DNA from 3 places in the Colwellia sp. MB3u-8 genome. Region 2 is predicted to be linked to each of the others. Evidence: predicted binding sites of a transcription regulator. Region 2 holds the regulator's gene; each other region holds the start of a gene.

Region 1 (4,294 bases), on a different contig from region 2:
ATATCAGTGCACTGAAGGTGCAGACGTAGCCTTTGTCTTTATCAAAACGATAAGGGCTATTACGTGTTTGTGAATAAAGCCATGAATTAATCGATTTAATGACTTTTTGTGCAGAATTTTTAACAGACCATGAATCAGAGGTACAGTAGTAGTCCTCTAAAAAACTCGATATTGCTGTTTCACTGGCAATTTGGCTGACGTTACTTGAGCTAATACCATCAGCCATAGCAAATACAATCCCTTTGCTGCTAAGCATGGGTTCTTTAGGAATGATGCTGCCGAGAAAGTCTTGATTGATTTTTTTTCGACCTTTATTGGTCGCGCCGCCAATACTCACAGTTAATGCTTGACTCATTACTTGTTTCCAATGGATTAAAATTAGCTTAAATCGGTAAAGTTTGAAGCAATAAAAAGACTTAGTAACCTAAATTACGAAGTCTTTTATCTACATTGATATTATTCCAAGTTGATTAATTACCTGATCATTTTTAATGATTACAATGAAAAATACGGCGTTATAAAATTTATAAGTAGCATAATTACAGACTAAATTTTATGGCTTGTATTTAGCCATTTTTCCTCATGAAAAAGTAGTTCACTTATTTAATCAAATGGGTATTCGTTATTTATTAATTGACTCATACAAGCTTATGCTTTGAATAAACCATTGATAAAGAATGAATTAAGCAATTTTTCTGCTTGGCGATGTTTTAACATGTGTAAAGTATAATGGTAAACCTACTAATAATAAGCCACCGACAAGGTTACCTAATACCGTTGGAATTTCGTTCCATACCAAATAATCATAAACAGTAAAGTCACCCCCCATGATCATTGAGAATGGGAATAAGAACATGTTAACAATTGAATGTTCAAACCCCATAAAGAAGAACAACATTACGGGCATCCACATGGCGGCCATTTTAGCACCAGCAGAAGTAGAGATCATCGCACCAACCACACCCATTGATACCATCCAATTACATAACATGCCACGGAAGAATATAGTGATCCAGCCGCTTAAGCCATGTTCTTGGTAACCTACGGTTCTTGCTTCACCAATACTTGCTACTTTAGCTGCAATAGCACCGCCGTCAGCCGAATAACCATAGGTTAAAATAAAGGACATTAAAAAGGCTGTGGTCATTGCTCCGCCAAAGTTACCTAGAAAGACCAAGCCCCAGTTACGCATTACACCGCCAAAGGTTACACCAGGACGCTTGTCTAATAAGGCTAATGGTACCAGTGTAAATACACCAGTGAGTAGATCAAACTTCATCAAATAAAGCATGATAAAACCAACAGGGAAAAGACAGGCGCCTAAAATAGGGCTACCTGTTTTAGTTGCCACCGTAATCGCAAATATCGCAGCTAGGCCTAAAATAGCGCCAGCCATAAAAGCACGTATAAGAGTATCTTTGGTAGACATGTAAACTTTCTGTTCACCTGCGTCCACCATCTTGGTTACAAATTCACTGGGTTCTATATAAGCCATTGTTATATCTCTATTTAATAGTAAGGTTAATTCATTTTACTGTTTACCTAACAAAGCAAGTTGAATGCCAGTCATGTAACGCATTGATTTTTAATGAATATGTAGTTTTTGACTTGATTTTTTTGGCTTTATTTGCCAGCGTTGCACAACTTTAATTAGCTTGGTGCACCAAATAAGATCACCATGATTTATAGGGTAAAAATTTACCATTCAAGGTTAAAATGACTCTATCGCCTTTTGGATTTTCTTCTTTTTCTACTTCCATAGAGAAGTCGATAGCACTCATGATGCCGTCACCAAATTTTTCTTGAATAACCTCTTTAAGGGTATCGCCATAGACGCCTACCACTTCGTATATACGATAAATTAATGGGTCTTGTGGTACTGACTTATCCCACTCTTTGGTTGGGTAGGCCATTAAGGCTTGCTTTGTGTTTTTAGGTAAGGCTAAAAATTCAATTATTTTATCAGCTTCAACTTCAGGCCAACTGTTCATTCCTAAACAGGCGGAGGTTGTCCAAACGATAGACATACCCACAGCGTCTGCAATATTCTGCCAACTAAGTTCTTTTTCATTTTTGATTGCAAATATTGCTTCAGTTACATCGAGCTTATTCATGTGACTTCCTTAAGATTAAAAATATTATTTTATTAAGTTAGCTGTTTAATCTTGGTGCGTTATTGTCAATACAGTGCAAGCACTTTAAATTACGCGTTGATTTAACCATTAAACGACTAACCTTGTTATCTACTGACATTAACAATTGCGAAAACTATGCCAATAGCTCGCACTTAATTAAACTACTGATTTTTATTGATATTAATTATTTTACTGGTCTGTGCAAGGCAACGATATTTCGTGATAAACGATATTTCGTGCTGTTTGTCACGAAATATCATTGCTTGGCTTAGAAATTGAATGGTGGGGTTAGTTGATAAGTCATCAGGAATATTTTATGCAAGCGAACTTATTTTTAAATGCACCTAACGCACTGTTATATATTGATCCTTTTAATAATAAAATTTTGCAGTTAAACCACAAAGCTGCAGTATTATTTGCTATCGAAAGCGACGTTGAGCTAGAAAATAATACGTTAACAAAGGTTAGCGTAACGCAGTTTTTTACTGGCTGTTTAGATAAGTTAATTCACTTTACTCAACAAATATTAGCGCAGGGCGAAGCGTGGACAAACGATCTATTTCTTACCATTAATAATGAAAAAATATATTTAGATATTACCGCTAGCACTTTAGACAATAAGCTTTTGTTCTCTTGTCAAAGCGCCAAAGTGACTTATGCCCGTTACCACCAAGCAACAGCGCAAGCTAAATATAAAGCGGGTATTGTCCATTGGAATGCCAACGAAAGTGTATTTGAAGAAATTGAGCGACAAAATCAATTGTTACTCAGTGCGGTAGGTGATGGCATATATGGCGTAGATGTTGACGGGAATACCACCTTTGTAAATGCAGCGGCCGAGCAAATATTAGGCTGGAAAAAAGCAGAACTTGTCGGGAAAAGTATTCATGACGTGATTCATCATTCGCATGCCAATGGCGAGCATTACCACGCTTACAAATGCCCGATTTATGCTGCTTTTAAAGATGGAGAAGTACACAGTGTTGATGACGAAGTGTTCTGGTCAAAAAGTGGTATGCCAGTGGCGGTAGAATATAAAAGTACCCCAGTAACTGAAAATGGTTTATTAATCGGCGCCGTAGTTATTTTTCGAGACATAACACAAAGAAAGTCTATTCAAGCTAAATTGTTAAACGCTTTAAAAGAGGTAGATACACTAAAAGAGCGTCTTGAAATGGATAATGCGTATTTGCTTGAAGAATTAAATGCAGATTTTAATCATCACCAGATCATTGGTCAGAGTATGCAGGTGCAGCATATGGTTAATCAAATAGAATTAGTGGCAGCTACTAATGCGAATGTCATCATTACTGGCGAATCAGGTACAGGTAAAGAGTTAATTGCTAGAGCGATTCATGAAGTCAGTGAACGAAAAGCCCGGCCATTAATTAGAGTTAATTGCGCGGCAATACCGGCAGACTTATTTGAAAGTGAATTTTTTGGTCATGTAAAAGGCGCTTTTTCAGGCGCAATATCAGACCGAGTTGGACGCTTTGAACTGGCAGATGGCGCGACTATTTTTTTAGATGAAGTCGGTGAAATTCCTTTACAACTGCAAGGGAAATTATTACGGGTATTACAAGAGCAGCAGTTTGAGCGGGTAGGAGAGTCGAAAACCAGACATGTTGATGTCAGAGTTATTTCAGCCACGAATCAAAAATTAAAGACCTTAGTCCAGCAGAATAAATTTAGAGAAGACTTATATTTTAGGCTTAATGTATTTCCTATTCATTCACCGGCATTACGAGAGCGTAGCGATGATATTCCGCTTTTAGTAACACATTTTATTGATAAAGTGTGTTTAAACTTTAATCGACCTAAACCACAAGTGTCAGTTTCGCAAATGCAGTATTTAATCCAATACCCTTGGCCCGGCAATATTAGAGAACTGGAAAATATTATTGAACGTCAGATAATCTTAGCCAAAAGTAATAAAATAAACTTCGAATTTTTGGCTAATGAATCTGTATTTAATCATGAATCATTTAACCCTAAAGTTGCTCCGCAGTTGATGAGAGTAGAAGAACAAAAATCACTTGAAAAAACCAACTTGGCTAATGCGTTAAGACATTGCCAAGGTAAAATTTATGGTGAGAAGGGTGCTGCTCAGCTATTAGGTTTAAAACCGACAACATTGGCGTCAAAGCTAAAAAAATATG
Region 2 (4,294 bases):
GCTCAATTCTACTGCATTGGGCAGGTATTCAATAATTTCGGGTACGTCGTTAGGATCGGCAGGCAGGTTACGAACATCGAGACTTACGGCAACATTTTCATAATCATTAATAACCGTATGGGTCAGTGCGGGTAACAAGTTGACAGGGATATTATCAACACAATAATAACCTAAATCCTCTAAAACACGCAGTGCAACACTTTTCCCTGATCCTGAACGGCCACTTACAATAATTAATTTCATCCGTGTTTAACTCGCTTGTTGTATTAACTGAAACAGTTCTTGATTACTTTTGCATTTACGCACTTGCTTGCAAAATTGCTTGTCACGAAAGATTTTTGCGATACTTTGCAGCGTACTCAAGTGGCTCTGGCATTCTTCTTCAGGAACGAATAAGGCAATAAAAATATCAACGGGACGATGATCAATAGCGTCAAAATTAATCGCTTGTTCTGTGGTAATAACCACGGCAATAGGTTTAGTAGGCGTAGCATTTTCTAGACGGCCATGAGGTATAGCAATGCCATTACCTATGCCGGTTGAGCCCATTCTTTCGCGCTTAACTAAGCTTTCTAAGAGCTGAAAAGTATCATGGCTGTCGAGTTTATCGGCGGCCAAGCGACTTAAATATTCTAATATACGTTTTTTACTGGCACCCGGTGCTGCACAAATAGTGCAGTCCGGGGTTAAGATGTCTTGCAACTTCATAAACTTCTAAGACCTGTAGCGAAATGGCGCTAATGTTTGTTGATTTTGCCTTTATATTTCAATATTTGGCGATCTAGCTTGTCAATTAATGCATCAATCGATGCATACATGTCACTATGTTGTGCCTTAGCATGAACTTCAGTGCCACTTAAGTGCACTGTTGATTCAGCAATCTGATTCTGTTTTTCTACCGTTAATACTACATGTACATTATTGATATGATCAAAATGACGCTCTAGTTTTTCAAACTTGCCATTGACATAATCACGTAATGAATCAGTAACATCGACATGGTGTCCAGTAAGATTAATTTGCATATACTTCAATCCTCTTTATTGGCTGAATAAAACTGCCTACAATAGGCTTTTACGTTGATTTGATGGCGGTATAGCAAGTGACTCTCGATATTTGGCAATGGTACGCCTTGCCACTTGTATACCTTGCTCTGCTAAAATATCTGCCATTTTACTGTCGCTGAGTGGCTTTGCAGGCACTTCGGCAGCCACTAGCTTTTTAATTAATTCTCGAATAGCCGTTGATGAACATTCGCCGCCGTTTTCAGTACTTACGTGGCTCGAAAAAAAGTACTTAAGTTCAAAAATTCCTCTAGGCGTGTGCATATATTTTTGCGTGGTTACACGAGAAATAGTTGATTCATGCATATCTACGGCTTCGGCAATATCGTTCAATACCATAGGGCGCATCGACTCAGGTCCGTGTTCAAAAAATCCTTGTTGACGTTGCACAATGCAATTTGAAACCTTTAAAAGCGTTTCGTTACGGCTTTCTAAGCTTTTAATAAACCATTTTGCTTCTTGCAAGTTAGAGCGAATAAATTGATTATCAGTAGATGACTTCATTGAACGAGACATAGCCGCGTATTGCTGATTAACCGATAGTTTAGGGGCAGTGTCAGGATTGAGCTCTACTGTCCAGCGGCCGTTTTTCTTTTCAACAGACACGTCTGGGATAACATATTGTTCTTCACTTTTGATGACGCTATCACCTGGACGGGGATCTAAGCTTTGTATTAGGCGAATAACTTCGCGTAATTGCTCTTCTTTCAAGCGTAATTTACGCATCAATTGACGATAATCGCGATTACCGAGCAAATCAATATACTCGCTGACGGCGATTTTGCTTTCTGCTAACCAAGGGGTATCTTTAGCAAATTGATTAAGCTGAATACGCAAGCACTCGGGAATTGAGCGGGCGGCTACACCAACGGGGTCAAATACGTTAATACGCTTTAACACCACTTCAATCTCATCAAGTTCTACACCATCAATACCGACACTCTCTAAGATCTCTTCGGCTGAAACCGTTAAATAACCTGCTTCATCTATGGCTTCAATAATGGCAATGGCAATGGTTCTGTCAGTGTCACTAAAGGGCGTTAGTTCCATCTGCCAAATTAGATGGTCTTGTAATGAGTCTTTCGTTTCACCTTGATAAGTATAATCTTCTGAGGCATGGCCAACACCGCCACTACTGACACCGGCACTGAAGTTATCATCCCATGTGCTATCGCTATTTAGTTCTTCGGGGATGTCTGTTTTTGCTAAACCTTCAGAGGAGCTAATTTCGTCTATCGAGGGAGTGGAGTCTTCGCTGCCATCAGAGGATGCTGCTGCTGAGTTTTCGCCTACAGTTACCGAATATCCTGCTTCTAAATGGTCAGGGGTATTTTCTGAATTGTTATCGTGCGTTTCGTCAACTTCAAGCAAAGGGTTACTTTCAAGTGCTTCTTGAATCTCTAGTTGAAGATCCAAAGTCGATAATTGCAACAGTTTGATCGCCTGCTGCAATTGCGGGGTCATCGTTAACTGTTGTCCGATACGGAGTTGCAGAGTAGGACGCATTTACGTTTTATTTTCCCTATTCAAATTCATTAATTCAATTGGTTTCATTCACTATAGCGTGAATTGTTCGCCAAGGTATACATCTCTTACATGCTGATTTGCAAGAATTTGCTTTGAATTACCTTCAGCGATAAGTTCACCATGACTAACGATGTAGGCATGTTCACAAACATCGAGTGTTTCTCGCACATTGTGATCTGTGATTAAAATACCTATGCCACGATCTTTTAAGTGTAGGATAATTTTTTTTATATCACCTACCGAAATCGGGTCAACACCGGCAAAGGGTTCATCCAGTAGTATAAATTTAGGATCTGCGGCTAATGCCCGTGCTATTTCAACTCGTCGGCGCTCACCGCCAGATAAACTCATGCCTAAGTTATCTTTTATATGGCCTATGTTGAACTCTTCTAATAAATGTTCAAGTTTTTCTTGTCGGTCAACGTCACTAAGTGATTTACGTGTTTGTAAAATGGCCATGATATTGTCATTGACCGATAACTTACGAAAAATAGAGGCTTCTTGTGGTAAATAACCAATACCTTTTCTCGCGCGCTCGTGCATTGGCAGTAAGGTTATATCTTCATCATTTAAGACAATTGAGCCACTGTCGTTCTTCACCAAGCCAACAATCATATAAAAAGAGGTAGTCTTACCTGCGCCATTTGGCCCTAATAAGCCAACTATTTGTCCAGCTGAGACGTGCATACTGACGTTTTTAACAACTTTTCTGCCTTTATAGGACTTGGCAAGGCCGGTTGCTGATAATGTAGAAGTTGACATTTACTCTTGCTTATCCTTTGATTTTATAGGCAATTTAATTTTGTTCTTCGGCTGTAATACGGTTTCAACTTTATCATTGTCTAGGCTTTCAGCGTTGACATACTCGGTGGCAAAATTATAGGTGATTTTACTGCCACTCACTTTACTACCTTCTTGGCTAAGGAGGGCATTGCCTGAAATAACGACGGTATTCATACTCGGCTCATAACGGATTTCATTGGCTTGCAAATTGATTGGGCTACCATCTTGAAGCGTTTGTTCAAAGGTCGCCGGTGAGCCTTTGGCAATATAAATTTTGCTGTCACTGTTTTCTTGGGTGATAACCTGTACTAACTCAGCATGTATCCTTAGTGTGCCCTGAGAAATAATGACATTATCAATATAACTGAATATTTTATTTTTGAGATCGGCAGCTTGGCGTGAAGAAGATATTTTAATCTCTTGTTCTACGTCAAATTTTTCTGCACTTGCGACAGGCACTAATAATGCTAACGCCGTGAGGCAATATAAGTTACTTTTTAATTTTTTTATAAATAGTCTGTACATGTTCGGTCAATGTCATCTGTGTTGTGTTTAAGTCTACAATTAATCCTGAGCCATACATAGTAAATCCTTTACCTAATATTAAGATAGTTTGCTCTGAGCTGATAATATTAGTTTTTAAGTCCATTTCTAAATTTTTACCATGCACTTCCTGTATCAAACTTTCTTTATCAGTGGCGATTAAACGTACGCGATTTGCTAATTTTACTCGATTGTTATTATACAAGGTGCCTTCATTGGCGGTGATTTGCCAAGTAGGTTTGTTGTTCCTTGGGTATAAGGTATAGCGTGGATATTCAAAGTGTGTGACCCCTAATTCAGCATAATGTTCCATGCGTTTCGCTTCTACATTATAAGATAATGCCCCAGTATTTTTATACACATCACTGTTAAGGTTT
Region 3 (4,294 bases), on a different contig from region 2:
TTGCCAGTTATTGCGCCATGAGCGCGATATACTGTCCCAGCCTTGCTCAACTTCTCTATCGCGATTAAGCCTTCCTCTGCGGTTATTGATATCCACATAGCGAGTCATTATTTATGGCCTTCAATATGATGCCTAAGGCGAGGTCAACGGCTTTATTGATCAGCGGTTTATCTTGTCTGAATTTCACCGCCAAACAGTTCAAATAAACTATGCGATAAAGGGCGGCTAAAGGCCCTACCACTCTAAAATTGCTCAATAACAGCGTTCGCAGTAAGAATAGTTTTAGATGAATAACCATTAGGGTAGTTATCTTTACTGGATTGCTAATGACAGGCGTAACCTAGGTGTTTGTCTAATGCAGCATTGAGTGTTGCTTCAACGGTGACCTTGGTTAGCATTTATGTAAAACAGTTAAGTCAGCTTCATTCATAATTGATTTGGTGGCTTGCTTAGCAAACGCCTCGAGTGCTTTCTTATTCATCGTCTGCCTATCCTAAACCCTATATGGATATTAATGATAGGCAGTTACACAGATTTTTTACAGGGTCAATTACGGCGACTATTAGTAGTAATTTTTAGTGGTAATTTTGTATTTATGTTTACCGCGGTCAATATAATCGTGAGTTCAATGTTGCTTGCATTATTAGCTATTAATTTTTATATTTTACATATTATAATTAACAAACAATATGTTACGGATTGTGGTGGGCCAAAATATCTGACTGGATTCATAGTTTGTATCGGTAATTTGTTTCGAAATTGACCCTTATCTTTATTCCTGAAATTTTTAGTTCCACTACGCTTTAGTTCCACTACGCATAACATATGTCTGCTATTTTTACATGTTCACTATTCTTATCACCTTGATTCATATTAAGATATTGTTAAATAGATTTAATTTAATATATGCGGGTCTAATTCCCCGCCGCTTGCTGCGGAAAGGATTTTGACTTCAGCGTAATTTAGATACCCCTCTTCACATAGCGAATTTGAGCCTAAGCGTAAAGCCTTGGCGCGTAGTAGTTTATTGTTGGCTTGATGTTTGCATTTACTCTGTTAGCAGCGGTTCTTGATAACCAAGAAATACAGCTGTAATAAACTAATTTAACAGGAAGTAAATATGTTTAATTTAAGAAAAAAACTAGGAATAACCACATTATTAACTTTAACTTTAGGTTTAGTTGGCTCGAGTCAAGCTGATATCATACTAGATGACTTTAGTTATAGCCCTGTGGTAAACATTGAGGTTAATTCAGGTTCTACATCAGAGACTACAGAGAGAGTAGATATCAATGCTCTTGGTGGTGACGTAATTTACACGTTGATTTATAACGATGGGCAACTTGACTCAAGCTCGACAAGTATAGACTTTGGTGGTGATGACGCTTTAACGTGGAATAATGCTGTCACAATGCTATCTACTTTATCATTATTTTACACTGACGCTAATGCTAATGGTACACCTAGCGGGCCTCTTGATTTAACGGCTAGTGGAAACCAAAATTCATTCTATTATGATATTATATTTTCTGATGTCGGGTTTGATATCAGTATTATTGTAGGCTCTGGCGGCTTTGACTTTGGAGCCCGCCATAGTCTTGATGAAAGTGCATATTCATCAACATCAGCGTCAGTTAGTAGCTTAACTCGTACTACGCTTAGTTTTAGTGATTTTAATGCAGTCTCAGGCTCAGGGGCAGACTTTGCCTCTGTAGACTATGTTCATGTGTTGCTTTCGACAAACACTGCCGGTGCAGATATGATGATTACTGAGTTCGGTACGGTTCCAGAGCCTACTAGCCTTGCTATATTTGCTTTAGGGCTAATCGGCCTAGCGTTTGGCGCAAGAAAAAAAACATAATTACTGATTTTATTTCCCATAAAAACCTCGTTGAACGAGGTTTTTTTTACTAAAAATATTTTCATACCTTAAAATCCATAAGATTTCTCTACGTTACTTCATCGCAATGACAATTCATCAAGATAGAGGCATATTTTAATTGGCTCATTACTGTCAGCTTTCTTTACATCCCGCTAACAAGTTGTCAGCTTTTTTTACAATAAATTAACATTTTGGGTGGTGCGAAAAGCAGCCGATTTTCTATGTGGTTGTGTTCAATTGATTTTTTATATTTGGCGTGGTTAATGCATTTGCTTACTTGCAACGGATGTAACTTGCATAACTTTTAATTATGGAGAATGAAAATGTTAAATTTAAGTAAAAAAATATTAATGACACTGGTGCTAACCTTAGGGATGGCGAGTTACAGTTATGCGGACATAGTGTTGGATGATTTTGACTACACTCCTCAACCGAATGTATTTATTGAAGTTAATGATACTGTTACTACGGCAACGACCCAACGAAATAATATTAACGCCTTAGGTGGTGATGTTGTCTATGATTTAGCTTATGTTTCGGGTAATCCTACTCCCGCAAGGACATCTGCAGCCAGTTTTAATAATGGCACTATGGCGCTTAGTAATGATGCCACATTGAAATCAACCTTGTTGCTAACATATTCAGAAATATTTGCTCCGGGAAATCCTACCGCCGACTTTAGTGCTCTTAATGGTTTTTATTTTGACCTGTTAGAGTCTGATTTAGGTTTTTCAATCTTAGTGACCATTGGCTCTGACAGTGGCGCGAATACAAGTATCTCAAATACTGTTTCAGGTGCAATATCTAGTTTGACGCGTACTAATATACTTTTTAGTAGCTTTGCGACTGGGCTAGGCGCAGGCGCTAATTTTGCTGCGGTAGATTATGTTTCAATTTTGTTAACATCAGATTTAGAAAATGTCGATCTAGTATTGCAAGAATTTGGTGCGACAACTGTACCTGAGCCTACATCATTGGCTATTTTTGGCTTAGGCTTAATCGGATTAGCATTTAGTGCGAGAAAAAAAGTTTAATCATCGATGATGAAAGCAATAATATGAAGTATTAAAAGACCTCGTACAAACGAGGTCTTTTTATGCGATTTTATAGCACAGGAGTGGTAGGGTGTTAGAAGAATTTCTCCGCAGACAAGAAATATACACGACTAAAAAAATATTATGCTTGTTCTTCCTAGTCTATTTGATTTTTCCACTATACTTATTGCCTCAAATCCTGCCGGTAGGTCGACCGTTAGACTTACACCTTTATTACACGCCAATGCAGGCCGATACGCTTATCGCATCTTATGGGGTGGAAAACCGCCTGGCATACATTAAGGGACTCATCACTATTGATATGGTGTACCCACTTTTTTATTCACTTTTCTTAAGCTTACTACTGACTTTTTTTATTGCGCGAAGTTATGCAAAACATCATAAAATGCAGTACGTAAGAGTACTGCCTTTTTTTATCATGTTAGTTGATATTATTGAGAATATTTGTATTATTTTAATGCTACTTGAATTTCCCTGCGCAATCGAAAGCCTTGCCTTAATGTCAGGTTTGATGACGTTATTAAAGTGGCTACTCATTGCAATCACTTTTGTTATATTATGCTATGCCGTGGTTCATTTTTATCTGCATCGCTCTGATATTGAAGCGTCAGACAACAACGGGTGTTAACAAATAATTGTTAACACCGAGTGGGGCTATAATCGAGTTACTGTGAATCTTTTACATACCTAAGCTCTTCTAAGCTTAACCTTACTGATCTACTCGTAGGGAGTGTAGATCGCCCTAGGCGGCCGGCAAATATAGCACGACTAGCATTACTGTCGCCTATTAAGCTTTTAAAACAATGGTCCATTTTGATAGCATTTTCTCTGGCCTTTTTATTTTCAGTAAATTGTACATCCGTACGTAAATACTCAGAAAAAATAACAGGGGTCTGCTCGGGTTGAAAGCCAAGTTGCAATGCCGTGGCTTGCAGCCAAAATTTTTGTACTGCAGCTCCTGCCTCTAAATAGCTTGCTAACCCAGAGGGCTCTTTGTCAGCAATAATCACAAAATGTGCCGAGCTTTTTATTGCGGTTGAAAAGTCCAATAAGAGCTTAGGCAGCACAGTACCGGCCAAATACTTATCAAGAAAGTGAAAGCGTGACCAGCTTTTTAATGACCAACGGGATAGGGCAATAGTTAAGGGGTCTATACCTAAAGACTTTGCCGGTAGTTTATCTTTACTAAATGTTGAGTTACAGTTTTTTTCCGGGCTGGTATCTTGCTCAATAGGAGTAAATTCCACTATTTTTGAATGCACGTTAAAGCCTTCTTCCATACTTAATCGCGTTGTGGCATTACCGTACATCAACTTAGCCACTTGCCAACGTTCAGCAAAGGACTCTTTCCAAATCA

What was found. Region 2 encodes sigma-54, which starts transcription at its own class of promoters, with help from an activator protein. Its sites were predicted from a motif close to GTTGGCACGNNNNTNGNNT; they were not measured.
Region 1: a site for sigma-54 is predicted at 2,260-2,278, ahead of cynS (cyanase). Genes of this name have one in related genera too.
Region 3: a site for sigma-54 is predicted at 2,133-2,151, ahead of H4J54_RS17365 (PEP-CTERM sorting domain-containing protein). Genes of this name have one in related genera too.

Annotation. Positions count from the first base shown of each region.
Region 1 covers NZ_JACGVA010000058.1:333,366-337,659, reverse strand. Annotated here, with positions in the region: gene H4J54_RS06245 (bifunctional protein-serine/threonine kinase/phosphatase) at 1-355, opposite strand, end outside; gene H4J54_RS06240 (formate/nitrite transporter family protein) at 683-1,495, opposite strand; gene cynS (cyanase) at 1,674-2,114, opposite strand; gene H4J54_RS06230 (sigma-54-dependent Fis family transcriptional regulator) at 2,452-4,294, shown strand, end outside.
Region 2 covers NZ_JACGVA010000068.1:266,608-270,901, forward strand. Annotated here, with positions in the region: gene rapZ (RNase adapter RapZ) at 1-243, opposite strand, end outside; gene ptsN (PTS IIA-like nitrogen regulatory protein PtsN) at 250-708, opposite strand; gene hpf (ribosome hibernation promoting factor) at 738-1,025, opposite strand; gene H4J54_RS13630 (RNA polymerase factor sigma-54) at 1,062-2,570, opposite strand; gene lptB (LPS export ABC transporter ATP-binding protein) at 2,622-3,353, opposite strand; gene lptA (lipopolysaccharide transport periplasmic protein LptA) at 3,354-3,899, opposite strand; gene lptC (LPS export ABC transporter periplasmic protein LptC) at 3,865-4,294, opposite strand, start outside.
Region 3 covers NZ_JACGVA010000073.1:104,255-108,548, reverse strand. Annotated here, with positions in the region: partial or broken gene H4J54_RS17375 (transposase) at 1-481, opposite strand, end outside; gene H4J54_RS17370 (PEP-CTERM sorting domain-containing protein) at 1,121-1,861, shown strand; gene H4J54_RS17365 (PEP-CTERM sorting domain-containing protein) at 2,206-2,916, shown strand; gene H4J54_RS17360 (hypothetical protein) at 3,008-3,565, shown strand; gene H4J54_RS19730 (ThiF family adenylyltransferase) at 3,603-4,294, opposite strand, start outside.